3 regions of the Streptomyces sp. NPDC017943 genome follow, and region 2 is predicted to be linked to each of the others. Evidence: riboswitches for the same ligand, from Rfam matches in the RefSeq annotation. Region 2 holds a riboswitch; each other region holds the start of a gene.
The links. Region 2 has a riboswitch for cyclic di-AMP ahead of ACH4C6_RS08830 (peptidoglycan DD-metalloendopeptidase family protein). Riboswitches for the same ligand answer to the same signal wherever they lie in the genome.

Region 1 (10,331 bases), on a different contig from region 2:
CGACGAGCTGGCCGACCGCGCGATGGCCGGCGAGTACGGCCGGGCCGTCCCAACCGCCGGGCGCGCCGGGTCCGCAGGCCAGTTCCTGGTCGAGCACGACGCGTTCGGCGACCCGCACGGTCAGCCGGCTCGACAACCGCCCGGGCTGCTCCCCCGCGCGTCCCAGCACCTGCTCCTCGCGCAGCACGAGTCTCGCGGTGGGCGCCAGGTCGGCCCGGGTGGTGACGCGCAGGCCGCTGCCGCGCACGGAGATCAACTGCTGCGGCAGCCAGTGCAGTTCGCCCCGGTCGGCGACGGACAGCCGGACGTCGTAGCGGGCTTCCTCCCCGGTCTGCCCGGGCAGTACGAGGGTGGCGGCCGCCGACTCCACGGTCAGCCGGGCGCCCTCCTCCACGTGGCCCTCCACGGTGAAGTGGTCCCCGCCCAGCGGCCCGCTCATGGCGCCCACCAGCACGACCCGGGCCTCGGAACCGGTCGAGCGGGTGCGGCGCAGGGCCAGGGGGCCGTCGCTCTCCAGGACGGGCAGCGCGGTCCCGCCCCGCCCGTCGTCGCGGGCGACGATCCGTGCGACGGACCGCACCCCCGTGCCGTACGTGGTCACGCCGTCCACGCGGCGAGCCGGTCCCGCACCCAGGCGGCGACTTCGGCCACCCCGGCCTCACTGCGCAACGACTGGAGGACGACGGGGAGTTCGCCCCGCTGCGCCTTGGCGTCGGCAGCCATCCGGGCCAGATCGGATCCCACGTGCGGGGCGAGGTCGGTCTTGTTGACGACGAGCAGGTCGGCGGTGGTGACGCCCGGTCCTCCCTTGCGCGGGATGTCGTCACCCCCGGCCACGTCGATGACGAAGATCTGCGCGTCGACGAGCCCCTTGGAGAAGGTCGCCGTGAGGTTGTCCCCGCCGGACTCGACGAGCACCAGGTCCAGCGGGCCGGCCTCGTCCTCCAGGTCCTCCACGGCCTCCAGGTTCGCGGAGATGTCGTCCCGGATCGCGGTGTGCGGGCAGGCACCCGTCTCCACCGCGGTGATCCGCTCGGGTGGCAGCACGGCCTCCCGCAGCAGGAACTCGGCGTCCTCGCGGGTGTAGATGTCGTTGGTGACGACGGCCAGGGACAGTTCGTCGCGCAACGCCCGGCACAGTGCGGCCACGGTGGCGGTCTTGCCCGATCCGACGGGCCCACCGAGCCCGATGCGCAGGGCACGGCGGCGGCCGTCGGGACGCAGGGCGTCGGCGCCGACAGCGGCCGGGCCGTCGTGGGTGTGGTCGAGGTGCATGGTGCGGCTCCTGCCGTGTGGCCCGTTCGGTGCGGGTGGCCCGACGGGTGCGGGTGGTTCGGTGGGGCGGGTGGTCCGGAGGTGCGATCGGGTCGGCGAGTCGGCGGATTGACGGGGTGCCGGGGTGCCGGGGTGCCGGGGTGCCGGGGAGGCTAGGAGGCGAACAGCCGTGTTCCCCACGCCGCGTGCGCTTGTGCCCCCGTCTCCAGCAGTGGCGCCGACCCCGCGGGCAGTGCGTCGGTCCCGTCCTCGACGGCTCGACGCGCCGCCTCCACCGCCCGGCCGGCGACGAGGTCCATCTCCGGCGCGAGCCGGGCCAGGACGCCCGTCGCGTCGAAGGGGTCCAGGCTCAGCAGGCGCACGGTCGCCGCCGCGGGTCCGCTCACGCTCTCGTACGCGGCGCAGTACGCGGCGTCGGCCGGTCCGAGGCCGGCCGCCCGGGCGGCCAGGCCCAGCACCACCGGCTGATGCGCGCCCTTGGGGAACTCCCGTGCGAGTGCGTCGAGTTCCCGGGAGGGCCAGGTGGTCCGCGCGGCCCGCAGCAACTGCCGCCCCAGCTTCCGCGCGGCGGTCCGCAGCGCGGGTGAGGGCGTACGGGCGTCCGCCGCACGGTCCAGCGCGACCGCGTCGAGCCCGAGCGCGGCGGCCGCGGCGAGCCCGGCCGCCGTCAGGCCCGCCGTGTGCAGCCGTCCCCGGCAGAACTCCCCGAGGCTCGCCGCCCCGGTGATGCGCCCGGCGCCGACGGCCGCCTCGGCGCCGCCCGAGTGGGCGTGGCCGCCGGCGGGGAACCGCCCGTCGGCCACGATCAGCAGCGTCGCACGCGACATGGGATCACCCCTGGCCGTCAGAAGAGGAAGTAGCGCTGGGCCATGGGCAGTTCCGCCGCGGGCGCGGCCTCGACCGGTCGGCCGTCGATGTGCACGGCGAAACTGTCGGGGTCGATCCGCACGTCGGGCCGGGCGTCGTTCTCCCGCATGTCGGCCTTGGTGACGCCGCGGGTGGACTCGATCGGCACGAAACGCTTCCCGAGGCCGAGCCGTTCGGGCAGGCCGTCGTCGAGGGCGAGGGGGGCGACGAAGTTGACGGAGTTGGCGGCGGGCGCCCGGCCGATCGCCCCGAACATCGGACGCGGCAGGATCGGCTGCGGGGTGGGGATGGAGGCGTTCGCGTCGCCCATCTGCGCATACGCGATCTGCCCGCCCTTGAGCACGAGCAGCGGCTTGACTCCGAAGAACGCCGGTTCCCACAGCACCAGATCGGCCAGCTTGCCGGTCTCCACCGAGCCGATCTCGCGGGCCAGGCCCTGGGCGAGGGCGGGGTTGATCGTGTACTTGGCGACGTAACGGCGTACGCGGTGGTTGTCGGCCCGCCCGTCCCCGGGCAGCGCACCCCGGCGCAGCTTCATCGCATGGGCCGTCTGCCAGGTGCGCAGGACGACCTCCCCGACGCGTCCCATCGCCTGGGAGTCCGAGGAGATGATCGAGATGGCACCGAGGTCGTGCAGCACGTCCTCGGCCCCGATGGTGGACGGCCGGATGCGCGACTCGGCGAAGGCCAGGTCCTCCGGCACGGCCGGGTTGAGGTGGTGGCACACCATCAGCATGTCGAGGTGTTCCTCGGCGGTGTTCACCGTGAACGGCCGGGTGGGGTTGGTGGAACTGGGCAGCACGTGCGGCTCGGACACCACGGTCATGATGTCCGGCGCGTGGCCGCCCCCGGCGCCCTCGGTGTGGTAGGCGTGGATGCCGCGCCCGGCGATCGCGGCGAGCGTGTCGCCGACGAAGCCGGCCTCGTTGAGGGTGTCCGTGTGGATGGCGACCTGGATGCCGGTCCGCTCGGCGACGGTCAGTGCGGCGTCGATGACGGCCGGGGTGGAACCCCAGTCCTCGTGGAGCTTCAGGCCGAGCGCGCCGCCCCGGATCTGCGACAGCATCGCCTCGTGGGAGACGGTGTTGCCCTTGCCGAGCAGGCCGATGTTGAGCGGGTGGGCCTCCATCGCCTCCAGCATCCGCGCCAGGTGCCAGGGGCCGGGTGTGACGGTGGTGGCCTTGGAGCCCTCGGCCGGGCCGGTGCCGCCACCGACGAGGGTCGTGATGCCCGACGCGAGGGCCTCGTCGGCGATCTGCGGGCAGATGAAGTGGACATGGGCGTCGATGGCACCGGCGGTGAGGATGCGCCCGTTGCCGGCGATGATCTCGGTCTCCGGGCCGATGACCAGGTCGGGGTGGACCCCGTCCATGGTGTCGGGGTTGCCGGCCTTGCCGATGCCGGTGATCCGGCCGTCGCGGATGCCCACGTCGGCCTTGACGATCCCCCAGTGGTCGACGATCACCGCGCCGGTGACGACGGTGTCCGGCGTGCCCTCCGCACGGGTGGCACGGGCCTGGCCCATGGACTCGCGGATGACCTTCCCGCCGCCGAACACGGCCTCGTCCCCGGCGCGTCCGGGCCCGCCGCAGTGGTCCTCCTCGATCTCCACCAGCAGGTCGGTGTCCGCCAGGCGGATCCGGTCACCGGTCGTCGGGCCGAACAGGTCGGCGTAGGCGGCACGCGAGAGCTCAGGCATCGAGGGGACCTCCCGTCCGGCCGCGCAGGCCGGGCACGATCCGGGCCCCGGCGAGCGGGACGAGTTCGACCTCGACGGGGATGCCGGGCTCGAAGCGCACGGCCGTCCCGGCGGCGACGTTCAGCCGCTTGCCGCGCGCCGCGACGCGGTCGAACTCCAGGCCCGGGTTGGCTTCCGCGAAGTGGTAGTGGGAGCCGACCTGGACGGGGCGGTCGGCGGCGTTGAGGACGGTGAGCCGGGTGACCTCGCGGCCGGAATTGCACACGATCGGCCCGTCGGCGAACAGGATCTCTCCAGGAATCACTGCGGCGCCCCGTCAGACGATCGGGTCGTGGACGGTGACGAGCTTGGTGCCGTCCGGGAAGGTGGCCTCGACCTGGACGTCGTGGATCATCTCCGCGATACCTTCCATGACGTCGTCCCTGGTGAGCAGTTGACGGCCGGAGGACATCAACTCCGCGACGGTGCGCCCGTCACGGGCCCCCTCCAGGAGGTGCGACGTGATCAGGGCGACCGCCTCGGGGTGATTGAGTCGCAGGCCGCGGTCCCGGCGCTTCCGCGCCACGTCGGCCGCCACATGGATGAGCAGACGCTCCTGTTCGTGCGGGGTCAGCTGCACGTCCCACCTCAGTCCTCGCTCCGGACCGTGCGGGGTCCGATGGCCGCCGCCACGGGGCGACGAGCCGGGTGGCGTGCGCGGCAGGCTAGTGGGGCCGCGTTTCGGGTGCGTTAACCGCGTGGCGCTCCGCCGGCGGCGGCGGACCGGCCCTCCATGCTCATCAGCGCCCGCAGTCCGTCCCGCAGGATCTCCACCGGGGCCGGGCCGAACAGGGACTGCTGGGCGATGAAGCCGAGCACGGAGGCGATCATCGTGCGGGCCACGTCGTCCGGCTCGACGTCCGCCCGCATCATCCCGGCCTCCTGGTAGGCCTGGACGATCCTGCCCCAGGACGCGCGGACCGAGCCGTAGCCCTCCCGGAGCAGGGCCGCCAGCTCCTCGTTGCGCAGGGTCTCCGTCCACACCTGGATCACGAGCCGGGGGAAGGCGGGCCTGCCGTCCACGACGAGGGACTCCCGGGCTCCGAGCGTCCTGCCGAGCACGGAGGCGACGAGTTCGTCGGGCGGCGGGGGCGGGGTCCGACGGGCCGCCTCCTCGAAGGCGTCCCGGACCGAGCCGAGGACCTCGGTCACGATCGCGCCGATCAGCTCCTCCTTGCCGCTGAAGTAGCGGTACACCGCACCCGCCGAGAGATCGACCTCCTTCAGCACGTCCTGCATGGAGGTGGCGTGGAAGCCGTTGCGGGCGAAGCAGAGCGCGGCGCCGTCGAGGATCTGGCGGCGGCGGGCGTCGAGGTGTTCCTGGGACACGCGGGCCATGGCCCCCAACGTAAAACGAATATTCATTCTTGACAAGGACGCACCCCGGGAGGACGGTGGAGACAGCAAAACGAACGATCCTTCTTTTTAGTCCAGACCTCTCCCTCCAGGAGACCCTCATGTCCTCCCGAGCCCGCCCGCTGATCGCGGTCGTCGTCCTCGTGCCCGTCGTCGCCGCCCTGGCCCTGTGGGCCTTTGCCTGGCCGGCCTCCCGCACGGCCCCCCGCGACCTGCCGCTGGGCGTCGCCGGACCGCCCGCCGCGGCGGCCCAGGCCGAACGGCAGCTCCAGCAGCACGAGGGAGCTTTCGAGATCCACCGCTACGCCGACGAGGCAGCCGCCCTCGACGCCATCGAGGGCCGGAGCGTCTACGGCGCGATCGTGGTGACGCCCCAGGGGCCCGAGCTGCTCACGGCCTCCGCGGCCGGGCCGGCCGTCGCCCAGTTCCTGCAACAGGCCGTGGCCCGGCAGTCCTCCGCCGAGGGCACCCCCGTGCGGACGGTCGACGTGGTGCCCACCCCGGCGAGCGATCCCCGCGGCGCGGTGCTGAACGCCGCCGTGCTCCCGCTCGCCCTGGCCGGGATCGCGGCCGGCGCGGCGGTCACTTTGCTGGGGCTGCGCGGCGTCCGCGCCGTGACGGCACTGCTCGCGGTGTCCGCCGCGGTGGGTGCGGTCGCCGCCGGGATCGCGGACAGCTGGCTCGGCGCCCTCGCCGGCGACTGGTGGGTGGAAGCCTCGGCGCTCGGTCTGTCCACCCTGGCCGTCGGTGCGGCCGTCGCGGGTCTCGCCGCCCTGATCGGCCCCGCCGGCACAGGACTCGGGGCGGCCCTGGTGATGCTGCTGGGCAACCCCTTCTCCGGAGCCACCTCGGCCCCGCAGATGCTCCCGGAGCCGGCCGGGGCGATCGGCCAGTGGCTGCCGCCGGGCGCGGGTACGTCGCTGCTGCGCTCGGTGTCCTACTTCGACGGCGCCGCGGCGACCGGGCCGGTGCTCACCCTGGCCTGGTGGGCGGCGCTGGGACTGGGGGCCGTCCTGCTCGGCAGCACCCTGCGCGCCCGCAAGAAGGACGGCGCCCCCGCCGAGGACCGGCGCGACCTCGCGACGGTCGGCTGACCGCAGGCGACGGCCGTCGCCGGACGACGGCACCCGGACGACCGTGCATCCCCGCTGTAGCGGACGGGGGTGCACGGTCCTGCCGTGCTCCTGCGGAGTCCGGCACCGGGCCCTGCGGGGGTTCTTGCGGGGGCGCGACGAACCTCGCCGGGGAAGGGCCGCCCGCGACCGCAGGTACCGATGCGGCCCACAACCCCGGCGTGCCGGCACGCCGTGCTCCCGGCGCGCTCCTGGTGCTCCGTCAGCCGGGCCGGCCGAGCGGGCGAGCGGCAGAGCCGGTGAGCGGGCGGCCGGTGATCCCTTGGTGCGGGTGGAGGAGCCGACCCGGTCGAGGGAGGGCGAGGGCGGGCGAGGGAGGGCCGGGCGGGAACCGGCCCCCGCGGCTCGGGGAAGGCCGAGCTGATCGGTCGTTACCTCGGCGTCGTCGACCTCCTCGGACGGGCCAACTCGGCGTGTCGCGCTCACCCTGATGCACCAACGGGGGAAGACGGAATCGCGTGCCGCCACGCCGGACCGCGTCCCGACGCGCTCGGGACGGCGAGCCGCGCACCGCCCGCGTCACCCTTCCGCCGCGGTCCGCCAGTTGAGGGGGGTGCACCACCCGGAACACGCCGACCGGCGGAACGTCCGACTCCGAGTCGAAACCGACCAAATGGCGTACCCCTGTTCGGAGTAGACACGCGTCCGGACTTCGGGTGGCTGAAGTTGCGCAACGGGCCTGGCCGCAGGGCGGAATTGGACATTCCCTCCCTGGTCGGACCGTCCACGGTGGGGTGGACGGCGGCTCGAACACAGACGTGTCCACCCGAACGGGTGAGTGGTGAGTAACAACACAAATCCTCGGTTCCGTTGGGATTTCGGGACAGCCATGAGTCAAGATCCCTGACTGACGACAAGCCCCCGCCACAGCGGCGGGGCGATCCGGGCGGACGCCGAGTCCTGCCGCCGCCCGGATGACCGGTCGACAGGAGTGGATCGGCAGGAGTGGAGGACCCAAGCACGACGGGTCGCCGGGACGGTCACGCCATGACCGGGTCCGAGCAGCCCTTGGGGTGAAGCCGCGTCAGCGGCCGGGCAACTTCGCCAGCCCGAATCCGACAGGTCATCCTTCACAGGCGGCTGACGAAGGGTTGCGCATGACTGCGCTCAATCGTGTCCCGTCGCTCATGGCCCGTGCCGGTACGGCCTCGGCTCTCACCATCGCCGCCGTCGGCGGCTCGATAGTGGCGCCCGGCTTCTCGTCCGAGGCCGCGGCAGCCACCCCGGCGACCAAGGCACTCCAGATCGCGGCCTCGAAGAAGGGATCGCCGTACAAGTACGGGGCCACCGGTCCGCACCGGTTCGACTGCTCCGGGCTGACGCTGTACTCGTTCAAGAAGGCGGGCAAGAAGCTGCCGCGCACGGCCGCCCAGCAGTACAACAAGACGCGCCACATCTCCGCCAAGAGCCGTAAGGCCGGGGACCTGGTCTTCTTCCACTCGGGCAAGAACGTGTACCACGTCGGTATCTACGCGGGTAAGAACAAGCTGTGGCACTCCCCCAAGACCGGGGACGTGGTGCGACTGCAGAAGATCTGGACCAAGAGTGTCTGGTACGGGCGCGTGAAGTGACCGCCCGGCGTGCGGCGGCGTCCTGACGCGCCGCCGCACGCCGCGGGCGTGAAGGCGGCTCGGACGGTTACCCGTGAGGTCACCCAGACGGACGTGCAGATTCTTTTCGCCTTCCTGCCGTCACTGGCCTTCACCTCGCGCTTTCGCCTTCAGCACCTCGGCCCTGCTGGTGGTGGACGTGACCACGGGCCGCAAGGCCGGGATCGCGGCGGGTGGGGCCACCTTCGTGGTCTGCGCCGGCCTGAGGGCTGCTGCCGCGGCTGGTGCGCCGGGCCGGGCCGCCGCGGCGGTGCCCGCGCCCGAGCGGCGCGCGGTGACGCAGCCGCCTCGGCAGCCCGGCTCCCTCAGAGCGCGCACGGAGGCCCCGGCAAGGCGTCGCCGAGCGCGACGGGGTCCCGGGGGCCGCCCGGGGGGCCGAGCGAAGGGTGATCGGGCGCCGTCCGCGGAGGTCCGTCGGAGTTCTAGGGTTCCTGAGGGCCCCGGGACGGTACCGGCTGGGCCGGGATGGTCCAGGGCAGTTCGATCGTGATGGTCTTGCCGCCCTCCCGGGTCGGCCGGATGCGCAGCTTGCCGCCGCATTCCGCGGTCAGCCACCGGATGATGACCAGGCCGCGCCCGTTGTCCTGCTGGACCGCGGCGGGCAGGCGCCTGGGAAGGCGCGGATGGCTGTCCGTGACGCCGATGCGCAGGTGCTCGTCACGGTCGAGCACGACGTCCACCGTGAACGTGGGCGACTGACCGAAGGTGTGCTGGACGGCATTGGTGGCCAGTTCGGAGATGATCAGCCGGACGGTGTCGGACACCTCCGTGTCGGCCGGCAGGCCCCACTCCGCCAGCGTGCCCACCACGTAGGCGCGCGCCGCGGGGACCGAGGCGGGATCGCTCGGCAGAGTGACGGATGCTTCCAGATGGTCTGCCATGGCGACGTCGTCCCTTTCCCACGGCACCGTGGTCCGACACCACGCGGATGGTTCGAGTACGGTCCCGGACTGGTGCTTCCGTCGCCAGAGTGCCACCAGAACACCCCCGAAGGACGGCGATCCACCAAGATATGCATATATCTGTCGCCCGAAGCGGTGAACTCTGCGACGCGAGACCGTATATGGGTGGTCCGGAAGGAGTAAGGAGAAGCACATGCAGCACGGTCCCGCGGTGCGCCGCCGGAAACTCGGCGCCGAACTGCGTGCCCTGCGCACGTCGGCGGGGCTGACCAGCGGTGAGGCGGCCCGGCTGGTGGGCTGGCACCAGTCCAAGGTCAGCCGGATCGAGACCGGCACGAGCGGGGTGAAACCGGCCGACGTGCGGTTACTGCTCGACGCCTACGGCGTGGCCGATTCCCAACTGCGCGAGCTGCTGGCGGTGTTGGCGGGTTCGGACGACGGCGGCGGGCGGCACCACTGGTGGCACGCCTACCGCGGTGTGCTGCCCCCGACCTACCGCGACTTCATCAGCCTGGAGTCCCAGGCCACCGCGATGCGCACGCTGGAGACCACCGTCGTCCCCGGCCTGCTCCAGACGCCCGAGTACGCCCGTGCGGTGACCAGGGCGGCGGTGGGGAACGTGCCGGAGGACCGGCTCGACACCCTCGTGGAGGTGCGCCTCGCCCGGCAGGACGTGCTGCGCGCAGATCCGCCGCTGGAGTTGAGCGCCGTCCTGGACGAGGCGGTGCTGCGCCGGGAGGTGGGCGGCCCGGGGGTCATGGCCCGGCAACGGGAGCGGCTGGTGGAGGCGGCGCGGCTGCCCCACGTACGGCTTCAGGTTCTGCCGTTCGCCGCCGGTGCGCACATCGGGGTGACCGGACCTTTCGTTATCTTGTCATTTTCGAGCACTTCTGATCTGGACGTGGTTGTTCTCGACCACTTGACGAGTAGCCTCTACCTCGAACGGAAAGAAGACCTCCGGGCCTACACGGAGGCCTTCAACTCCCTTTTGATCCACGCCCTTTCGCCCGAGGATTCGTTGGATTTCATCGCCGGGACATCCACCGGCGCATAAGGAGGCACCATGCGTGCACTGCCTCGTCATGTCCCCTCGAGCCGCGCACTGCACGGTGTGCGGTGGCTGCGCAGCAGCTACAGCACCGGCGCGAACAACTGCGTCGAGACCGCGCGTCCGGACGCTCCGCCGTGGGCCGGACTGCTCGCCGTGCGCGACTCCAAGACCCCGGACGGGCCCGCGCTGTTCTTCTCACCGCGGAGCTGGGCGGGGTTCACCGCCGGCCTGGACCGTCTGTGAAGCCCGTCTGTGAAGCTCTTTTGATCAGCCGCTTCAGGCGCTGCGTCAGCTGCCTCAGCCGCTGAAGAGGCCCGTCTCCCGTCCGATCAGTCCGTCATCGTGCCGACGCACGGCCGTGTCACGCCGACTCATGGTCGCGTCTCGCCGATCACTCGT
Region 2 (10,331 bases):
CGCGGCGCTCGTGTGCGGTACGCGCTGCACGAGCCCGCTCATCAGCCAGTCGAGGTCGGATACGTGGGCGGTCGGCGCGTCGCTCGCCATGGTGGATCGACTCCTTGGGGTGCGAAGGTCTGCGGGAGCGCTGGGGGTGGGGGCAGGGGTGGGGGTGGGAGGGGGGGTGGTCATCCGGCGGGGGCGCTCCCGTCCCGCCGGTCGGTGGTCGTGTGGTCGGGCCGCGGCCCAGGGGCCGGGGCGGCCGGGGACACCTCGGTGGTCAGCGGCTGGGACCGCACCGGCCGCAGAGGACTGAGTCCTCTCAGCGCGGAGTCCCCGGGTGCCGAGTCCCTGTGCGTCGCCGTCATGTGCGCGGGGTCCATGAGGGCCGGGGCTGTGTGCGGCGGGTGCACGGGGGCCGGGGCTGTGTGCGTAGGGTCCATGGAGGCCGAGGCTGTGTGCGCAGGGTCCATGGGGGGCCGGGCGCTGTGGGGCGGGGCCGGGTGCGCGGACTCCATGTGGGCCGGCACCGTGTCCCCCCACGCCATGTCCCCTGCCTCCAGGCTCTGTTGCGCCTCGGCGAGGCTGATGCCGCGCTGGAACGCGGCCATCAGGCCCGGGTCGTGCCCCACGAGGAACTCGGGGTCCTGCCGCGGCGCGGGACCGTCGCGCAACTGCGGTGCGATGTGCTCCTGGGCGCGGCGGCGGGGCAGTTGGGGCTTGCCCATGGTGCCGCGTACGGCGCCGTTGCGGGGGACGGGGGGTGCGGAGCCGTGCGCGGCCAGCACGGACCGGGCATCCGGACTGATACCGGGTGCTGCCTCGGCCGGGGTGGGCCGCTCACGGCGGGCGCCGCGTACCGGCAGGGGTGCGGGGGCGCCCGCGGGCGGACGGGCCGGCTGACCGCCCCTGTCGGGGGCGGCGTCGGCACCGCCACCGGCACCCGTCGGGGCCGGAACGGATGCCGCGGAGCGGCCGTTCGCCGCGTGCCTCTCCCCCTGCCCGCTCTCCCCGCCCGGCCCGCTCCCACCGACCTGTCGGTACTGCCCGGCCTGATTGGCCTGCCCGGCGTGATCGGCATGATCTGACTGCCCGGACTGCCCGGACTGCCCGGTCCGCGGCAGCTGCGGGAGCGGGGAGGGCTGCCCGCCCGTCGCCACCGCACCCGTCACGACCCCACCCTGCGGCTCCGCACCCGCACCGGCCTCCGGCGCCCCGGCCTCCACCCCGAGCAGCGCCTGCGGCACCACGAGCACGGCCTGGACGCCGCCGTAGATGTTGGACTGGAGGCGGACGGTGATGCCGTGCCGCCGGGCGAGTTGCGAGACGACGAACAGGCCGATGCGGCCGTCCGCGAGGAGCCGTGCGACGTTCACCTGGTCCGGGTCGGCGAGCAGCGCGTTCATCCGCGTCTGCTCCTCGACGGGCATGCCGAGGCCGCGGTCCTCGACCTCGACGGCGAGCCCGGACGTGACCAGGTTGGCGCGCAGCAGGACCTGGGTGTGCGGGGCGGAGAACACCGTGGCGTTCTCGACGAGTTCGGCCAGCAGGTGGATGACGTCGGCGACGGCGTGCCCGTGCAGCTGCCCGTCGATCGGCGGGACGAGTTTGACCCGGGAGTACTGCTCGACCTCGGCGATGGCCGACCGCAGCACCTCGGTCATGTCGACGGGGTTGCTCCACTGCCGCCGGGAGACGGCCCCGCCGAGCACCGCGAGGTTCTCGGCGTGACGGCGGATGCGGGTGGCGAGGTGGTCGACGTGGAAGAGCCCCTTGAGCAGGTCGGGGTCCTCCATCTCGTTCTCCAGCTCGTCGAGGAGGGAGATCTCGCGGTGGACCAGCGACTGCAGCCGCCGGGCGAGGTTCACGAACACCTCGAGCTTCTGCTCGCTGCCCGCCTGGCTGGAGAGCTGGGAGGCTTGGACGACGGCAGTGACCGCACTGTCGTGAGCCCGGGTCAGATCGGCGCTGAGCAGGTCGAGGTCGTCGGCGTCCGTGCCGGGGCCGCCGCTGTGGTCCCGCGCCCCGGCCTGCGGCGGTCCGTCGCCGCGGCGCAGCGCCTCCACCAGGGCCCGCAGGTCGGCCTCGCGCCGTGCCGTGGCGCGGCGCAGGACGCCGACGCGGTCGTGCACGGACCGGGCGGCGCGGCCGGCGGCCACCGCGGCCACGACGAGGGCGACGAGGGTCACCGACAGCGCGCCGGCGAGCACGGCCCACAAGGTGAGCCCGGGGCGTGCGCCGGTGGAGCGGACGGTGAAGAGGACGGCCGCGCAGCCGCTGAGGGCGACGGCGACCGGCGGCAGCACGGCGATGCGCAGCAACTGGGACCGTATGTGGGTCTCGGGCAGCGCGGGTGCGGGGCGGGAGGCGGGCCGCCCGTGCCGCCCGCCCTCACGGCGGTCTGCGCGTACGGCCGGTGGCCGGAGGTGTGACATCGGTGTCCTCGTGCTGGTCCGTCGGGCGTCGGGGCCAGGGGCGCTCGCGGTGGTGCGCCGGGGTTCGCGTGGCCGCTGGCGCGCCGGGGCGCCCGGGGTGATGCGCCCGGCTTCGCGTGGTCGCTGCCGTGCGCCGCGGGTGTCGGCAGCCTCGCTCCGCGGCCGCCCGGCCGCGTTCCGGTCCGGGTTGGCGTGGCGTCCCGGGCCGGGGCCCGCGGCGGCGCCGGCGTCGGTGGTGCGCGGGCAGCGGGGGTCCCCGCCGCGTCGACTCCCTCGTCCGCCTTGCGCCTGCACGTGCCGGCCCCCGCTCCTTGGTCCGTCCGTTTCCCGACGGCCACTGACAGTAGTCGTCAGCGCATCATGTGCGGTGGGCAGTTGACAAACTCATACGGAGAGCGTCCCGCTCTGGTATGAGGGCTCGTACGACAGACCGATAACCCCCTCAGGATTTCGTTCAGGAACGGCAACAGCACGATCCGACCTGCTCAGGGACGGTCACACGAAGACGGCGAGGGACGGGGAGCCATCCGCTCCCCGGCCCTCGCCGTCCATCGTTCGTGCGCCCCTGCTCAGCCCGCCGGGAGCGACTCGGCGCCCTCGGTGCCCGTACCGGCCTTCCGGTCACCGTCACTCACGGTATCGGCCTGGGCCACGGCTGCCCGGTCGGACACCGTCTTGATCGTGCTGTCGGTGACGGCCTCGACGGCCGCCGGCCGGCGGCCCGACGGGGCGAGCGCCACCCCGCGCCACCACGGCTCCGAGGGGACGGACTCGGCCGTCGGCTCGAACGGCTCGCCCGGGTGGGGCAGGGCGATCCGGGCCCCCACGGCGCGGGCGGCCCGCAGCGTCCCTTCGCCCGGCTCCGCCCACGGATGCGTGGCCAGGTTGAAGGTCGCCCAGTGGATCGGCAGCATCAGGCCGTGGTCCGGCCCGCCCTGGAGGTCCAGGTGGGCGCGCATGCCCTCCTCCGGGGTCATGTGGATGTCCGGCCAGAAGTCGGAGTAGGCGCCGATCTGGATCATGGTGGCGTCGAACGGGCCGTGCGCGGAACCGATCTCCTTGAAGCCGTCGAAGTAGCCGGTGTCCCCGCTGTGGTAGATCCGGTGCTCCTCGCCCTGGACGACCCAGGAGGCCCACAGGGTGTGCTGGGTGTTGCGCAGGCCGCGGCCGCAGAAGTGCCGGGCGGGGGTGGCGGTGAGGGTGAGACCGCCGACCTCGGTCGACTCGTGCCAGTCCAGCTCGCGCAGCCGGCCGGGCGCCACGCCCCAGCGCTCCAGGTGGGCGCCGACCCCGAGCGGGACCGCGAAGAGCGTGTCCGTGCCGGCCAGCGCCTTGATGGTGGGCATGTCGAGGTGGTCGTAGTGGTCGTGCGAGATGACCACCACGTCGACGGGTCCGAGCGCGGCGAGCGGCAGCGGGACGGGATGCAGCCGCTTGGGGCCGGCGAAGGGGAACGGCGAGCAGCGCTCGCCCCACACCGGGTCGAACAGGACCCGCCGGCCGTCGATCTCCGCGAGGACGCTGGAGTGCCCCGTCCAGGTCAGCCGCAGGCCGGTGGCCGAGGGCCGGGCGATGTCCGCGAGCGTGGTGGAGTGCACCGGCACGGCGCCCTGCGGGGTGCGCCGCGGGCGGGTCTCCTTGTCGAAGAAGACCTTCGCGAAGTCCAGGGTGGAGCCCGAGGGCCGGGTCCGCGCGGGGCCGCCGGGGTTCTGGAAGACCCCGTCCGCGAAGTGGGGCGATCGGCGGATGCGCGCCATGCGCTCACCGCTCGGGTCCGCGCCGAACGCCCCGGGGCGCAGCGCGCGGAGCCCGGAGCTCAGGGTACGGAAACCGGCCACGGTACCTCCAGGTGGAGTCGGTCAGGCTTTCCATTATGGTCGGCCCCTCCGGCCCCACCCGTGCACCGGCGCCCCGCGAGGGGGGATACTGACCGGCGATTCAGTAGCCCGGTGGCGAAGGAGCCCATATGGCCAGTCCCTGGATGTCCCTCACCTGGACCGATCACCTCACCGGCCGGCAGGGCTTCCTGGTCGTCGACCGGCTGGTGCGCGGTGTCGCCAGCGGCGGCCTGCGGATGCGGCCCGGCTGCACCCTGGACGAGGTGACGGGTCTGGCCCGCGGCATGACGCTGAAGGAGGCCCTGCACTACGACCCCGCGGGCCGCTACGTCCCGCTCGGCGGCGCCAAGGGCGGCATCGACTGCGACCCGCGGGACCCGGAGGCGTACCCGCTCCTGGTGCGGTACCTGCGGGCGATGCGCCCGTACATCGAGAGCTTCTGGACGACGGGCGAGGACCTCGGACTCGGTCAGGACGTGGTGGACCGGGCCGCCGCCGAGGCGGGTCTCGTCTCCTCGATCCAGGCGGTGTACCCGCTGCTGGAGGACGAGGCGGCGGCGCGGCGCCGGTTGGCGGACGCCTTCGCCCTCGAGGTGGACGGCATCGGCCTCGACGAGCTGGTCGGCGGCTGCGGGGTGGCCGAGGCGGCGCTGACCGCGCTGGACCGGGCCGCGGTGCCCTACGCGGGGACCCGGGTGGCGTTGCAGGGGCTGGGCACCATGGGCGGGGCCACGGCCCGGTTCCTCTCCCGCGCGGGTCTGCCGGTCGTGGCCGTCGCCGACCTGAAGGGCACGATCGCCAACCCGGCGGGGCTGGACGTCGAGGCCCTGCTCGCCGCCCGTGACGCCCACGGCACGGTCGACCGTTCGGTGTTGCGCCCCGGCGACCTCGAACTGCCCGGCGGCGCCTGGCTGTCGGCCGACGCGGAGGTGCTCGTGCCGGCGGCCGTGTCGTACGCGATCGACGCGGAGAACCAGGCCCGGATCACCGCCCGCTGGGTCGTGGAGGCGGCCAACATGCCCGTCACGGCGGAGGCGGAGCCCCTGCTGGCCGCGCGGGGCGTGACGGTGCTGCCGGACGTCGTGGTCAACTCCGGGACGAACGCCTGGTGGTGGTGGACCCTCTTCGGGGACGTCGGCCCCGACGCCGAGGAGGCGTTCGCGCACATCCGCCGTGCGATGCGCGACCTGGTGGAGCGGACGCTGACCCGCGCGCAGGCCGGCGGGACCACGCCCCGGTCCGCCGCGCACGCGCTCGCGGCGGACCGGCTGCCGGAGCTGGCGCACCGGTTCGGCTGGCACCGCTGACGTGCGGGACCGGCCGGATCCGTACGCCGGGGGCCGTGCCCGCGTGGATAGGGTGACGGTGTGACGAGAGTCCGGTTGAGTGTCGCGGAGCGGCGCGGGGAGCTGTTGCGGGCCGCCATCGAGCAGATCGAGGCGCGGGGCGTGGCGGCGGTCAGGATCGCCGACGTGGCCTCGGCGCTCGGGGTGAGCAACGCGCTGGTGCTCTACCACTTCTCCTCGAAGGAGCAGTTGGTCGCCGCCGCGTTCCGGCACGCCGCCGAGGCCGACCTCGCGCACCTGCGCAGGCTGCTCGGCCGCCGGTCACCGGCGCTGCGCCGGCTGCGGTCGGCCGTGCGGTGGTACGCGCCGACCGGCCAGGCCAAGGGCTGGCGCCTGTGGATCGAGGGCTGGGCGGCCGCGTTGCGCGAGCCGGCGCTGCGGGAGGTCACCGAGGATCTCGACCGGCGGTGGAAGGCCGCCCTGGCCGAGGTCATCGCGGAGGGCGTGGCGGCCGGCGAGTTCCCCTGCCCCGATCCCCCGGGGGCCGCCTTCCGCCTCACCGCCCTCCTCGACGGCCTCGCCGTCCAGCTGACGTCCTACCCCGGGTCGGTCCCCCGGGCCCGCGCCCAGCAGTGGGCGGACGAGGCCCTGGCCCGGGAACTGGGCCTGGAACCGGCCGCGTCGCCCGCCGGGTAGCGGTCCGGCCCGCCCGGCGCGGGTCTCACGCCACGGGCGCGATCCGCATCCGGATGTCGTCCGGGGACAGGGCCCCCTTGGCCGTCACGTGGTCGCCGGAGGACTGCCCGCGCAGCCGGCGCCCGATCCACGGCACCAGGAACTCGCGCGCCCACTGGACGTTGTCGCGCCGCATGTCGAACGCCCCGCGCGGCGGCAGCGGCGGCCAGACCTGCTCGGGGTCGGCGGGCACGTCGAGGCCCATCACCTGGCCCGCGCGGAGCGCCACCCGTGTGTGCCCCTCGGGAGACAGGTGCAGCCGGTCGGCGTCCCAGGCCCGGCGGTCCTGGACACTGCGCAGGGACCACAGGTCGAGCACCGGGCAGCCGTACCGGTCGGCGATGGCCCGGACGTGTCCGTTGTAGGTGGCGATCTTGCCGCGCAGGTGCTTGAGCACGGGCACGCCCCGGGTGTCGAACCCGGTCGTCACCATCACCGTGCCGGCCGCGGCGGTGAGCCGCAGCAGCGCCCGCTCGAAGCGCTCGGCCACCTCGTCGGGGTCGGTGCCGGGCCGGATGATGTCGTTGCCCCCGGCGCAGAACGAGACGAGGTCCGGGGCCAGTTCGACGGCCCGCGGCACCTGGTCCGCCACGATCTGGTCGAGGAGCTTGCCGCGCACGGCGAGGTTCGCGTACCGGAAGTCGCCCTCGGGCCTCAGGTCGGCGAGCAGGACGGCGAACCGGTCGGCCCAGCCGACGAACGCCCCGTCGGGGCCGGGGTCGCCGACGCCCTCGGTGAAGCTGTCCCCCAGCGCCACGTACGACCCGATCACTGCTTTGCTGTCACTCTTCGAATCGTCTGCCACAGCCGTTCATGATTCACCCTCGAATGTGACCTACGCGACCGTAGGCAGGGCTTGACGGGCGGTGAGAAAGGCCACTCCCCAAGGGTTGGTCAACTCCGGAATACGCATGTCCACGGGGGCGTTGGGGGTGCTCGCCACACGCCGAAGGCCGGACCCGGTCGTTCGGGTCCGGCCTTCGGCGGCGTGTCAGGCAGGTGGGGTGCGGTCGGTCAGCCGACGGAGACGCCGTGCGAGCGCAGGTAGGCGACCGGGTCCACGTCCGAGCCGTAGTCGGGCGTGGTGCGGATCTCGAAGTGCAGGTGCGGTCCGGTGACGTTGCCGGTCGCGCCCGACAGGCCGATCTGCTGCCCGGCGGTCACGGTCTGGCCGGCCGAGACGGACAGCTGCGACAGGTGGGCGTACTGGGCGTAGTTGCCGTCGCTGAGCTTGATGACGACCTGGTTGCCGTACGCGCCGCCCCAGCCGGCGGAGACGACCGTGCCCGCGCCGACGGCCTTGAGGGAGGTGCCGGTCGGGACGACGAAGTCGACACCGGTGTGGTAGCCGCTGGACCACATGCTGCCGGACATGCGGTAGGGGGTGCCGACGGACGCGCCGTCCACCGGCAGCGAGAAGCCACTGGCATTGCCCTGGGCGGCGGGCGCGGCGGCGGCCGGCTTCGCGGCGGTGCCGGCCTTGGCGGAGGTGTCCGCGGAGGACTCGGCGGCGGACTTCTTCGCGGGCTTCTCCGCCGAGGCCTTGGGGGCGGGCTTCGCCGGGGCCTGGCTCGCGGCGGCCTTCTTGCCGAGGGAGAGCTTCAGGCCCGGGTGGATCAGCGACGGGTCGTCGCCGACGGCGTCGCGGTTGTCCGCGTACAGCTTCTTCCAGCCACCGCTGACGTGCTGGTCGGCGGCGATCCTCGCGAGGTAGTCGCCGGCCTTCACGGTGTACGTGCGGGCACCGGCGGTCTTCTCGGCGGCCTTCTTCTCCGGGGCCGGAGCGGACTGGACCGCCTTGTCCGGAGCCGTCTGCGGGGTGGCGGCGTGGGCGCCGGCGGCTCCCATCAGCGGGAGCGCGAGAGCGGCGCCGCCGGTGCCGGCGACGGCGATGGAGCGGGTGAAACGCTGGGTCTTGGGACGGCGGTGCTTACCCTTCGCGGGCATGGCGAATTCCTCTCCGTCGCCTGCGAGGTGAGCTGTCGGGTGCGGGCTGGAGATGCCCGGCCGCGCCGTGGCGCGACTGAACCCCAAGCCGTTCCGGGAACCGGAACAGGCGTCGTACCTGTGGGTCCCCCGCTCCTGCCGTACGTCGGGTCAGTGGGTGCGGGCACCGGGCGGCGGCAGGATTAGGCGTCCGTCCGGATCGGTGTGGAACGTAAGCGACCGGGACGCGAAGGGACAAGCCTGTGGTTGCGCGTGACGGTGTTTTCCCTGAGGCACCGGTGTTCTCCGCCGTCACCGAGCGTGGATCCACGATCTTCCGCTTTTCCCAATGTCCCGGATAATTGCCCGAATTACGTGCACATGGCGACAACACATCGTCACGGATATGACGATGGTCACGCCCCCTCTCCCCATCTCGGCGCCGACCAGGGCACGTTGTGGCGAAGCGGCCGAAGCGCCTCATTCGGACCAAACTGCCACTTCCGCTCAACATGGACGACGATCCCGGCACCCGGACGGCCACCGCCCCGTCGCCCGCCCCTCGGGTGCCGGGACGCCGGTGACGGCTGTGGACACCTGATTGCCCCAGGCAGGCATGTCGTATCGTCGGGTGGTGCCCGCCGGCGAGCCGCGGCGGCGGCACCGATGGGGAGGAGCCCTCGTGACACAGCAGGTCCCGTCGACGGAGCCCGAGCTGACCGGAGTGCGCAATTTCCGCGACGTCGGCGGACTGCCGACGGTGGACGGACGGCGGGTGCGCCCGGGCGTGCTGTTCCGCAGCGGCCACCTCGCGCACGCGACCGGGGAGGACGCCGCCTTCCTGGCCGGACTGGGCCTGCACACGATCTTCGACTTCCGCAACGCGGCCGACCAGAAGCTGGAGGGGCCGGACGTCACGCTGCCGGGCGTGCGCAACGTGAACCTGCCCCTGAGCGACCCGGCCGACGGCGCCGAGTTCTGGACGATGGTCCGCGACGGCGACCTGGACCAGTTGCGCGCGATCCTGGCCGACGGCAAGGGCGCGGCCCGGATGATCGCCTCGTACCGCTCGATCGTCAAGGACCGCACCGGCGAGCACTCCCGGGTCCTGCACGCCCTGGCGCAGGACAGCGTCCCGGCGCTGATGCACTGCGCGGCCGGCAAGGACCGCGCGGGGCTGTCGGTGGCGGTGACGCTGCTGGCGGTGGGCGTCGAGCGGGAGGCGATCGTCGACGACTACCTGAAGTCGAACGCCAAGCACCGCCGCTACAAGGTCCACCGCAGCAGCTCGCACGCCTCGGCCTACTCCCCCGAGGTCATGGAACTGCTCAGCCCCCTGTTCGACGCGCGCGCCGAGTACCTGACGGCCGCCTTCGACACGATCGAGGAGACCTGGGGCGGGGTCGACGCCTATCTGGAGCAGGGGCTGGGGCTCGCTCCCGAGACCCGGGAGCGGCTGCGCGAGCGGCTGCTGGACTGAGGACCTCCCGGACCCCGGCCCCGGCCGCGATCTACTTCGCCCCGACCTCGAACAGCAGGTAGATGAAGGCGGCGAAGACGTGTCCCAGGATCAGGTAGACCAGCAGGCGCACCCACAGGGCCCGGGGGAACTTCTCCTCCAAGTCGCTCATGTCGTCTCTCCAGGGTTGGGGCCCAGGCACAGGGCGGCCGTGGGGCTCTGCAGCAGGGTGTGCACGAAGAGCAGGTCGACGCCGTCGTGGTCCTCGGCGGCGATGCGGTGCGGGGTCAGCGAGTCGAAGTGGGCGCTGTCGCCGGGCGCCAGCCGGTGCAGGGTGTCGGCCAGGCGCAGCCGCAGCCGGCCCCGCAGCACGTGCAGCCACTCCTCCCCGGGGTGGACGCGCACGATGTCGCCCTGAGAGCCGAAGGGGACGTGGACGCGCAGGGCCTGCATCCCGCGGCCGGGGGCGCCGGCCTGCCAGTAGGTCCAGCCGCCCGCCGCGGTGGGTTCCATGGCGGCGGCGCGGATGACGGAGTCCCGTTCGGCGACCGTCTCGCCGAGCAGTTCGGAGACCGTCGTACCGTAGATGCGGGCGAGTGCCAGCAGCATCGGCAGGGAGGGCTGGCGCCGGCCGGTCTCCAGCCGGGACAGATGCGCGGGCGACAGCCCG
Region 3 (10,331 bases), on a different contig from region 2:
CTCCGGTCCGTCCCCGGCCTCGCTCACGCGCAGGCTGAGGTCGTCCGCCGTGGAGTTGCCCGTGTAGCCGTGGTCCGCCTCGCAGTTGGGGTCGCCACAGGCCGCCGGCTCCAGGTCGATCCGGGAGACGGCGCCCCAGCCGATGGTGAGGACGACCTCGCGCGGCAGGGTGCCCGGCTTGTACGACTCCGGGTTGGCGACCACGCGGCTGACCACGATCGACGAGATGCGGCCGATCTTCACGGACTCCGTCGACGTCGTGGCGTAGGGCGTCGGGGAGGTGCTGTCGGCGGCCTGCTCGTCGGTGTGGCTGACGATGAAGCGGTGGTCCGTGAGGACGAGCACCGTGACGTGCCGGCGCACCTCGTTCTGGTCGAACGTCGTCTCCTGGTGGACCAGGTACGACCGGATGGGCTCGCCGCCCACGGCGGCCTCCACCGCCTCGGCCACGAGGGCCGGGTAGTAGCCGCTGCGCTCGATCGCCGCCCGCAGCCCCTGGGTCGTCGTACTGGTCTTGGCCATGACGCCCATCCTACGGGGGACCACTGACTGCGAGGCACCGCTCGCCCCGCGTCAGTGGGCGGGGAGGGTCCTCGTCAGTACGCGGGGAGGGTCCTCGGGCCCAGGTCGTCCCGGGCGGGCGGCGGTGCGAGACGGACGGAGGCGCCCAGGACGCTCAGCCCGTGCGAGGCGACGACCACCGGTTCCAGGGTGACCGCGACGACCTCGGGGTGGTCGTCCACCAGCCGGGACACGCGCAGCAGCAGCTCCTCCAGGGCGCGGGTGTCGGCCGGGGCCGAGCCGCGCCAGCCGAACAGCAGGGGCGCGGTGCGGATCGACCGCACCAGTGAGTGCGCCTCGCGGTCGGTGACCGGGATCAGCCGGTGGGCGGTGTCCCCGAGCAGCTGGGAGGCGGCCCCGGCGAGCCCGAAGGAGAGCACCGCCCCGGCCGCGGGGTCGATCACGGCCCGTACGACGACGTCCACACCGCGCGGTGCCATGCTCTGCACGACCGGGCGCAGCTCCTCGGCGGCGCCGAACATCTCGGTCAACTCCGCGTACGAGCGGCGCAGTTGCTCCTCGTCCGTGAGGTCGAGGCGTACCCCGCCCAGGTCGGCCCGGTGCCGGAGGTGCGGGGCGGTGGCCTTCAGCGCCACCGGGTAGCCGAGCCTGCGGGCGGCCTCGGCGGCCGCGTCGGGTGTCGGGGCGGGCAGGGAGCGGTGGACCTCGATGCCGTAGTGGCCGAGGAGGTCACACGCCTCGTCCGGGCCGAGGGCGGGGCTCTGCCCGCGCGTGAGCAGGCCGTCGATCAGCGCGGCGGCGCCCTTCACGTCGATGTCGTCGTACTCGGGCACCCTGCCCGGGTCGGCGGCGTCGCGCCGCCACTGTGCGTAGGCGACGGCCTGGGCGAGGGCGCGGACGGCGCGCTCCGCGGCGGGGTAGGCGGGGATGAGGTGGGCGCCGTCCGCCGCCTCGGGGGCCGCCTCGGGGGCCGCCTCGGGGGCCGCCGGGGGTTCGTACCCGGGTGTGCGGGATTGGGCCCCGGTCGTGCGGGGCTCCTCCGTGGGTGCCGGTCGCGGGTCCGGGGCCGTCCGGTGGGGAGCGGCCTGCGGTGCGTCGTCGGTCCTGGCCTGCGGGGCCGTGCTGGCCGCCGCCGACAGGGCCGCGGCAAGACCGCCCAGTTCCACGTGCACGACGAGGACCGGCTTGGACGGGGCCGCGGCCGTCGCGGAGCGCAGGGCCTGCGCGAGGGCCGCGTCGGCGACGGAGCCCTCCCCCACCGCCGGGATGGCGGTGACGACGACCGCGTCGCAGCGGTCGTCGGCGAGCGCGCGGGACAGGGCCGCGTGGAAGTCCGCCGCCGACGCCGCCGTGGTGAGGTCCTGCGGCGGGTGCGGCCGCAGGCCCTCGGCCAGGCACGCGTCGTAGGTGAGCAGGCCGAGCGACTCCGAGTTGCCGAGGATCGCCACCCGGGGTCCGGCGGGCAGTGGCTGGCGCGCCAGCAGCAGGCCCGCGTCCACCAGGTCGGTGATGGTGTCGACGCGTATCACCCCGGCCTGCCGCAGCAGGGCCGAGACGGTCGCGTGCGGCAGGCGCGTCGCCCGCACGGCGTGCCCCTGGGGGGCGGCGCCGTGCCGGGCGCCCTGGACGACGACCAGGGGCTTGGCGGCGGCGGTGCGGCGGGCGAGGCGGGTGAACTTGCGGGGGTTGCCGATGGACTCCAGGTACATCAGGACCACGTCGGTGTCGGGGTCCTCGTACCAGTACTGCAGGACGTCGTTGCCGGAGACGTCCGCGCGGTTGCCGGAGGAGACGAACGTGGACACGCCGGTCACGCCCGTGACGCCGCCGCCGCGCCGGTGCAGCCGGGACAGCAGGGCCACGCCGATGGCACCGGACTGGGCGAACATCCCGATGCGGCCCGGGCGCGGCACCTCGGGGGCTAGGGAGGCGTTGAGCCGCACCCGGGGCGAGGTGTTGATGACGCCGAAGGCGTTGGGCCCGATGATGCGCATGCCGTACGTGCGGGCCTGCCGGACGAGCGCACGCTGGCGCTCGCGCCCTTCGAGCCCGCTCTCGGCGTAGCCGGCGGACACCACGACCAGTCCCTGCACCCCGTGTTCGCCGCACTCGGCAACGACCTCGGGCACGTGCTCGGCGGGCACGGCGACGACCGCGAGGTCGACCGGGCCGTCGATGTCGCGCACCGACCGGTGGGCGGGCACCCCGTCGAGTTCCTTCTGCTCGTCGGGCAGGGCCCTGTTCACGGCGTACAGGCGGCCGGTGTAGCCGGCGTCGCGGATGTTGCCGAGGACGCTGCGCCCCACGCCGCCGGGGGTGCGTCCCGCGCCGATGACGGCGACCGAGCCGGGCGCCAGCAGCCGCTGCACCGAGCGGGCCTCCGCGCGATGCTCGCGCGCGTACTGCACGGCCAGGGAGCGGTCGGTGGGTTCGAGGTCGAACTCCAGACGGACCACGCCGTCCTCGAAGCTGCGCTTCTGGGTGTACCCGGCGTCCGTGAACACCTTGATCATCTTGGTGTTCGCGGGCAGCACCTCGGCGGCGAAGCGGCGGATGCCGCGCTCCCGGGCGACCGCGGCGATGTGCTCGAGCAGGGCGGAGGCGACTCCGCGGCCCTGGTGGGCGTCCTGGACGAGGAAGGCGACCTCGGCCTCGTCGGCGGGGGCGGACGCGGGCGTTCCGTCGGCGCCGATGCGGTCGTAGCGTACGGTGGCGATGAACTCGCCGCCGACCGTGGCCGCGAGTCCCACCCGGTCCACGAAGTCGTGGTGCGTGAAGCGGTGGACGTCCTTGGCGGACAGGCGAGGGTACGGCGCGAAGAAGCGGTAGTACTTCGACTCGTCGGAGACCTGCTCGTAGAAGCTGACGAGGCGATCGGCGTCATCGACGGTGATGGGCCGGATGCGTGCGGTGCCACCGTCGCGCAGCACCACGTCGGCCTCCCAGTGGGCGGGGTACTCGTGCCGGTCCGGCGAGGTCTGCATGGGCCCCAGAGTACGGCTCGCGTCCGACAGCGGCGCGGGGCAGTCTGTGGAGGGCGTCGGTCGGGTCGAGGCCGCGATCCGATCTCCGCCCCGGGGCGGTGGCACGACAGGGCCGCTCCTGGTGGGCTTCACGTGTGGGAAACTGGTCTAGACAACCCGGAACACCGAAGGGCAGCAACACATGGCTGAGCGCCGCGTCAACGTCGGCTGGGCCGAGGGCCTCCACGCCCGCCCCGCCTCCATCTTCGTCCGAGCCGCCACGGCCACAGGCGTCCCGGTGACGATCGCCAAGGCTGACGGCAACCCCGTCAACGCGGCCTCGATGCTGGCCGTCCTGGGCCTGGGCGCCCAGGGCGGCGAGGAGATCGTCCTCGCCTCCGACGCCGAGGGCGCGGACGCCGCTCTGGACCGGCTGGCCAAGCTGGTTGCCGAGGGTCTCGAGGAACTGCCCGAGACCGTCTGATGTGAGAGCGCCTCTCCGGCGCGTGCGGGGCCCATTCGGTGTCGACCGGATGGGCCCTTCGCATTTCGGGGCTGCATTTCCGTGCACGCACACGCACGGCCGCATGCGCGGGAGGCCGCATTTTCAGGAACAGGGCGGCGGACATACAGAATTCCGGCCCTCGGGAAATTCCCCGCTCTTTGTATACGGCTTCCGCGTTAAATCCGCGGGCTCGCCGTGTTGACGGGATGTTGCGAGTTCCTCACGCGCCCGGCGCGCTCCCCGGCCGAGCCGGACCGCAGGCGGTGGGCGGCGGTCGCGCGCTCGACGTGCAGGGCCGCGGCCGCCCGCGCGCGCTCGCCGTCGCCGCGCGCCACGGCGTCCACGATCGCGCCGTGCTCGTTCCACGACTCCACCGGGCCGGGCGGCGCCTCGACCGTGTACATCCAGGCGATCTTGTGCCGGAGCTGGGTGAGCACCGCGGTCAGCGCGGGGCTCCCGCAGGCCTGGGCCAGCGTCTCGTGGAACCAGCCGTCCAGGGAGCGCAGGTCGTCGCCGCCGCCCTGGCGCGCCCGCTCCCGGCCCAGCCGGACCAGGCCGCGCAGGACCTTGAGATGGGCCTCGGTGCGGCGCTGCGCGGCCCGGGCCGCGCCGAGCGGCTCCAGCAGCAGCCGCATCTGCAGCAGGTCGGCGGCCTCCTGCTCGGTGGGTTCGGCGACGCAGGCGCCCGCGTGCCGTCTGGTCACCACGAAGCCCTCGGCCTCCAGGGTGCGCAGGGCCTCCCGCACGGGGACGCGGGAGACGCCGTAGCGGCGGGCCAGCAGCTCCTCGGTGAGCCGGGCCCCGCGCGCGTGGACGCCGGCGACGATGTCGTCCCGGATGGCGGTGCACACCGAGTGCGCGGGAATGCGCATGACCGACCTCCGTCTGATTCCCGGGGAAAACGCCGACGCGCAGTCCACGGCTTCATTGCGAGTGACTCTATGGCAATGTGCCGCACTTTCCGGCGGCGGACGGAAATCAGGGAGAAGTTTTTGGACGACGAGCCGTCCGGGACGCGAAAAGCCCCGGCCTGCGGGCCGGGGCTTTCACGGAACTCGGGGTGACGTCAGAGGTTGACGCCGTGCGAGCGGAGGTAGGCGACGGGGTCCATGTCGGAGCCGTACTCGGGGCTCGTGCGGGCCTCGAAGTGCAGGTGCGGGCCGGTGACGTTGCCGGTCGCGCCGGACAGGCCGATCTGCTGACCGGGGGTGACCTGCTGGCCGACCGAGACGCCGATGGACGACAGGTGGCCGTACTGGGTGTACGTGCCGTCGTTCATCTTGATCACGACCTGGTTGCCGTACGCGCCGCCCCAGCCGGCCTCGACGACCGTACCGGCGCCGACGGAGTGGACCGAGGTGCCGGTCGCGGCGTGGAAGTCGACGCCGGTGTGGCTGCCGGAGGACCACAGGCCACTGCTGGCCTGGTAGCTGGTCGACACGTACGAGCCGGAGATCGGGGACACGAAGGTGTTCAGGCGCTTGCGCTCGGCCTCGCGGGCGGCGCGCTCCTTGGCCTCGCGCGCCTTCTCGGCGGCTTCCTTGGCCTTCTTGGCCGCCTCGGCGGCCCGCTCGCGCGCGGCCTCCTCGGCCTTCTTCTTCGCGGCGGCCTCCTCGGCCGCCTGCTTCTGCGCGACGGCCTGGGCGTCGATCTGCTCGGCGACGGTGTCGCCCATGGTGACGACGGGGGTGAGACCGGTCTGCTCGGGAGCCGGCTCGGCGGCGAAGGCGGCCGGAGCGGCCACGGTGCCGATGACGCCGGTCGTGGCGAGAGCCGCGACGCCCGCCGCACGGGCCGTGCCGCGCTGGAGGCGGCTGGGGCGACGGTGCTTCCCGGTGGCGCGGGTGAACGCCATGAAGTGGCTGGTCCTTTCCTTCCTTCTCGCCTACCGGGTTAGCTGACGGGTTCGGAGCAGGAAGGTCTCCTACGGACCCCCTCGCGGCTCGCGCGGGCGTCCGATTCACCCCAGGGACTGCGGTTGGGTCCCCGGCTCCCCTGGCTCGCGCCGTACGGGGACTCGGCGATGACTGTCCGGTGCCGCGGGTGCGGCGCACTGCCTGACGAACAGCCCGGATGACGCTAAGCGGCACCGCTTTCAATTCCCAAACGAAACCCGCCTTTTGTAGCGCATCCCACAGGGCAGACAGGCCTCCTCCGTACCAATTCGGGCATAAGGGAGCCCTGGTGCCTTCGATGACAACCAGGGCTCCCGCGCGCGTGTGCCCTACTCCGCGGTGACGACCGAGACTTCGCCGATGCCGAGGGCCTCGACGGGCGCCTTGATCTGCGTCGCGTCACCGACGAGCACGGTCACCAGGCGGTCCACGGGGAAGGCGCTGACGACCGCCGCGGTGGCCTCCACGGTGCCGGTCGCGGCGAGCTGCCGGTACAGCGCGGCCTGGTAGTCGTCGGGCAGGTGCTGCTCGACCTGGTCGGCCAGCGTGGAGGCGACGGCCGCCGCCGTCTCGTACTTCAGCGGCGCGACGCCGACCAGGTTCTGCACGGCGACGTCCCGCTCGGCGTCGGTCAGCCCCTCGGCCGCCAGGGTGCGCAGCACGGTCCACAGGTCCTGCAGGGCGGGACCGGTGTTGGGCGTGTCCACCGAACCGCTGATGGCGAGCATCGAGGCACCGGTGCCGTCCGGGGCGGACCGCAGGACCTGGGCGAACGCCCGCACCCCGTAGGTGTAGCCCTTCTCCTCGCGCAGCACGCGGTCCAGACGGGACGTCAGGGTGCCGCCGAGGCAGTACGTGCCGAGCACCTGGGCGGGCCAGACGCGGTCGTGCCGGTCCGGGCCGGTGCGGCCGATGAGCAGCTGCGTCTGGACGGCGCCCGGGCGGTGGACGATGACGACCCGGCCCCGGTCGTCCGCGGTGACCGGCGGCACCGGACGCGGCTCGGCACGGGAGCCGGTCCAGGCGCCCAGCGTGTCACCGAGCAGGGCGTCGAGGTCGATGCCGGTGAGGTCGCCGACGACGACGGCGGTGGCCGTGGCGGGCCGGACGTGCTTCTCGTAGAAGCCGCGTACGGCCGCGGAGTCGATCGCGGCGACGGTCTCCTCGCCACCCTGCCGGGGCCGCGACATGCGCGAGTCCGCCGGGAACAGCTGCCGGGACAACTCCTTGGCGGCCCGGCGCGAGGGATTGGCCAGCTCGTGCGGGATCTCGTCGAGGCGGTTGCGGACCAGCCGCTCGATCTCGCTGTCCGCGAACGCGGGCGCCCTCAGGGCGTCGGCCAGCAGGCCGAGCCCCTTCTCGAGCCGGGAGGCCGGGACCTCCAGGCTGATCCGGACCCCGGGGTGGTCGGCGTGCGCGTCCAGGGTGGCGCCCGCGCGCTCCAGTTCGGCCGCGAACTCCTCCGCGGAGTGCTTGTCGGTGCCCTCCGAGAAGGCCCGCGCCATGATCGTGGCGACGCCGTCCAGGCCGGCCGGCTCGGCGTCCAGGGGCGCGTGCAGCAGCACCTCGACGGCGACGACCTGCTGGCCGGGGCGGTGGCAGCGCAGGACCGTCAGGCCGTTGCCGAGAGTGCCGCGCTCCGGGGCCGGGAAGGCCCAGGGCTTGGCCTCGCCCGCCTGCGGCCGGGGGTGGAAGTCCATCGTGGCGAGCTCGGTCACTTGGCCGCCTCCTCGTTCTCGTCGCCGGCCGCGGGTGCGGTGTCCCCGGCATCGTCGGTCTCGTCGGCGACGGGCTCGTAGACGAGCACCGCGCGGTTGTCGGGGCGCAGGCGGGCCTTGGTGACCTCCTGGACCTCCTCGGCCGTGACCTCCAGCACGCGCTGGACGGCGGTCAGGGCGAGCTGGGGGTCACCGAACAGCACGGCGTACCGGCACAGTTCGTCGGCGCGGCCCGCGACCGTGCCGAGGCGGTCCAGCCACTCGCGCTCCAACTGGGCCTGGGCGCGCTCCATCTCCTCGGCCGTGGGGCCCTCCTCGGCGAACCGGGCGAGCTCCTCGTCGATGGCGGCCTCGATCACCGGCACCTCCACGTCACCGGACGTCTTGACGTCCAGCCAGCCCAGCGAGGGCGCCCCGGCCAGCCGCAGCAGGCCGAACCCGGCCGCGACGGCCGTACGGTCGCGCCGCACCAGGCGGTTGTACAGCCGGGAGGACTCGCCGCCGCCGAGGACGGTCAGGGCCAGGTCGGCGGCGTCGCACGCGCGTGTGCCGTCGTGCGGCAGTCGGTAGGCGGCCATCAGGGCACGCGCCGGGACCTCCTCCTCGACGACCTCGCGCAGCTGCTCGCCGATGGTCTCCGGCAGGGAGCCGTCGCGCGGGGCGGGCTTGCCGTCGTGGCCGGGGATGGAGCCGAAGTACTTCTCGACCCAGGCCAGCGTCTGCTCGGGGTCGATGTCGCCGACCACGGAGAGCACGGCGTTGTTCGGCGCGTAGTAGGTGCGGAAGAACGCGCGAGCGTCCTCCAGGGTCGCCGCGTCCAGGTCGGCCATCGACCCGATCGGGGTGTGGTGGTAGGGGTGGCCCTCCGGGTAGGCGAGGGCGGTGAGCTTCTCGAAGGCGGTGCCGTAGGGGACGTTGTCGTAGCGCTGGCGGCGCTCGTTCTTGACGACGTCGCGCTGGTTCTCCATCGACTCCTCGTCGAGGGCGGCCAGCAGGGAGCCCATGCGGTCGGCCTCCAGCCAGAGGGCGAGCTCCAGCTGGTGGGCGGGCATGGTCTCGAAGTAGTTGGTCCGCTCGAAGCTCGTGGTGCCGTTCAGCGAGCCGCCCGCGCCCTGGACCAGCTCGAAGTGGCCGTTGCCCTTGACCTGCGCGGACCCCTGGAACATCAAGTGCTCGAAAAGGTGAGCCAGGCCCGTACGCCCCTTGACTTCGTGGCGCGAGCCGACGTCGTACCAGAGGCACACCGCCGCGACGGGGGTCAGGTGGTCCTCGGAGAGCACCACGCGCAAGCCGTTGGCCAGGCGGTGCTCGGTCGCTGTCAGGCCTCCGGAGCCTGCCTGGGCTGTGGCCGTGTGACCCATGGGCATGTACGTCCCTTCGATCGCGGAGCGGTCTTCACAACCGCGGATTCGTGCCGGTCCTGCCACTGTATGCAAGCGCGCGAGGCCCTGGTGAAGTTCCCGGTGCCGGCCTCGTTCCGGGGGCGCGGGCGCCGCTTGTCCCGGGGCCTGGTCCCGCTTGTCAGTGCGGCGGTCCACAATGGTCCGCGTCAGATCTGGATCGCAGCAGCAAGGAGCCGGCAGCGATGGCCCGCCGCAGCACGAAGACCCCGCCGCCCGACGACTCGTACGAGGAGCGGATCCTCGACATCGACGTCGTCGACGAGATGCAGGGCTCCTTCCTCGAGTACGCGTACTCGGTCATCTACTCCCGGGCCCTGCCGGACGCCCGCGACGGTCTCAAGCCGGTGCACCGGCGCATCGTGTACCAGATGAGCGAGATGGGCCTGCGCCCCGAGCGGGGGTACGTCAAGTGCGCCCGTGTCGTCGGCGAGGTGATGGGCAAGCTGCACCCGCACGGCGACGCGTCGATCTACGACGCCCTGGTGCGCATGGCCCAGCCGTTCTCCATGCGCGTCCCCCTGGTGGACGGCCACGGCAACTTCGGCTCGCTGGGCAACGACGACCCGCCGGCCGCCATGCGGTACACCGAGTGCCGCATGGCCGAGGCGACGAGCCTGATGACGGAGTCGATCGACGAGGACACCGTCGACTTCAACCCCAACTACGACGGCCAGGAGCAGGAACCGGCCGCGCTGCCCGCCGCCTTCCCGAACCTGCTGGTCAACGGCGCCTCGGGTATCGCGGTCGGCATGGCGACGAACATGCCGCCGCACAACCTGCGCGAGGTCATCGCCGCGGCACGCCACCTGATCAGGCACCCGAACGCGGACCTCGACGCCCTGATGAAGCACGTCCCCGGTCCGGACCTGCCCACCGGCGGCCGCATCGTCGGCCTGTCCGGCATCCGCGACGCCTACGAGAGCGGCCGGGGCACGTTCAAGATCCGCGCGACCGTGGCGGTGGAGCAGGTCACGGCCCGCCGCAAGGGCCTGATCGTCACCGAGCTGCCCTTCGCGGTCGGCCCCGAGAAGGTCATCGCCAAGATCAAGGACCTGGTCGGCTCGAAGAAGCTCCAGGGCATCGCCGACGTCAAGGACCTCACCGACCGCGAGCACGGCCTGCGCCTGGTCATCGAGATCAAGAACGGCTTCGTGCCGGAGGCGGTCCTGGAGCAGCTGTACAAGCTGACGCCGATGGAGGAGTCCTTCGGCATCAACAACGTCGCCCTGGTCGACGGCCAGCCGCTCACGCTGGGCCTGAAGGAGCTGCTGGAGGTCTACCTCGACCACCGCTTCACCGTGGTGCGGCGGCGCTCGGAGTTCCGC

Region 1: linked by a shared signal. The riboswitch ahead of ACH4C6_RS12840 (C40 family peptidase) and the one ahead of ACH4C6_RS08830 (peptidoglycan DD-metalloendopeptidase family protein) in region 2 are both predicted to bind cyclic di-AMP.
Region 3: linked by a shared signal. The riboswitch ahead of ACH4C6_RS19620 (M23 family metallopeptidase) and the one ahead of ACH4C6_RS08830 (peptidoglycan DD-metalloendopeptidase family protein) in region 2 are both predicted to bind cyclic di-AMP.

The regions. Positions count from the first base shown of each region.
Region 1 is NZ_JBIRHH010000003.1:738,868-749,198, forward strand. Features, by position in the region: gene ACH4C6_RS12800 (urease accessory protein UreD) at 1-610, opposite strand, end outside; gene ureG (urease accessory protein UreG) at 598-1,275, opposite strand; gene ACH4C6_RS12810 (urease accessory protein UreF) at 1,428-2,102, opposite strand; gene ACH4C6_RS12815 (urease subunit alpha) at 2,120-3,841, opposite strand; gene ACH4C6_RS12820 (urease subunit beta) at 3,834-4,145, opposite strand; gene ACH4C6_RS12825 (urease subunit gamma) at 4,158-4,460, opposite strand; gene ACH4C6_RS12830 (TetR/AcrR family transcriptional regulator) at 4,571-5,218, opposite strand; gene ACH4C6_RS12835 (ABC transporter permease) at 5,338-6,330, shown strand; cyclic di-AMP (ydaO/yuaA leader) riboswitch at 7,251-7,463, shown strand; gene ACH4C6_RS12840 (C40 family peptidase) at 7,467-7,940, shown strand; gene ACH4C6_RS12845 (ATP-binding protein) at 8,402-8,860, opposite strand; gene ACH4C6_RS12850 (helix-turn-helix domain-containing protein) at 9,075-9,935, shown strand; gene ACH4C6_RS12855 (DUF397 domain-containing protein) at 9,945-10,175, shown strand; gene ACH4C6_RS12860 (8-amino-7-oxononanoate synthase) at 10,304-10,331, opposite strand, start outside.
Region 2 is NZ_JBIRHH010000002.1:848,773-859,103, forward strand. Features, by position in the region: gene ACH4C6_RS08800 (roadblock/LC7 domain-containing protein) at 1-90, opposite strand, end outside; gene ACH4C6_RS08805 (sensor histidine kinase) at 171-2,417, opposite strand; gene ACH4C6_RS08810 (MBL fold metallo-hydrolase) at 2,987-4,255, opposite strand; gene ACH4C6_RS08815 (Glu/Leu/Phe/Val dehydrogenase dimerization domain-containing protein) at 4,384-5,562, shown strand; gene ACH4C6_RS08820 (TetR/AcrR family transcriptional regulator) at 5,623-6,237, shown strand; gene ACH4C6_RS08825 (SGNH/GDSL hydrolase family protein) at 6,263-7,048, opposite strand; gene ACH4C6_RS08830 (peptidoglycan DD-metalloendopeptidase family protein) at 7,291-8,223, opposite strand; cyclic di-AMP (ydaO/yuaA leader) riboswitch at 8,228-8,389, opposite strand; gene ACH4C6_RS08835 (tyrosine-protein phosphatase) at 8,885-9,682, shown strand; gene ACH4C6_RS08840 (DUF6126 family protein) at 9,714-9,833, opposite strand; gene ACH4C6_RS08845 (helix-turn-helix domain-containing protein) at 9,830-10,331, opposite strand, start outside.
Region 3 is NZ_JBIRHH010000005.1:596,579-606,909, forward strand. Features, by position in the region: gene ACH4C6_RS19600 (DUF5998 family protein) at 1-522, opposite strand, end outside; gene ACH4C6_RS19605 (GNAT family N-acetyltransferase) at 597-3,506, opposite strand; gene ACH4C6_RS19610 (HPr family phosphocarrier protein) at 3,688-3,969, shown strand; gene ACH4C6_RS19615 (GntR family transcriptional regulator) at 4,167-4,862, opposite strand; gene ACH4C6_RS19620 (M23 family metallopeptidase) at 5,057-5,845, opposite strand; cyclic di-AMP (ydaO/yuaA leader) riboswitch at 5,859-6,023, opposite strand; gene ACH4C6_RS19625 (M16 family metallopeptidase) at 6,215-7,603, opposite strand; gene ACH4C6_RS19630 (M16 family metallopeptidase) at 7,600-8,970, opposite strand; gene ACH4C6_RS19635 (DNA topoisomerase (ATP-hydrolyzing) subunit A) at 9,189-10,331, shown strand, end outside.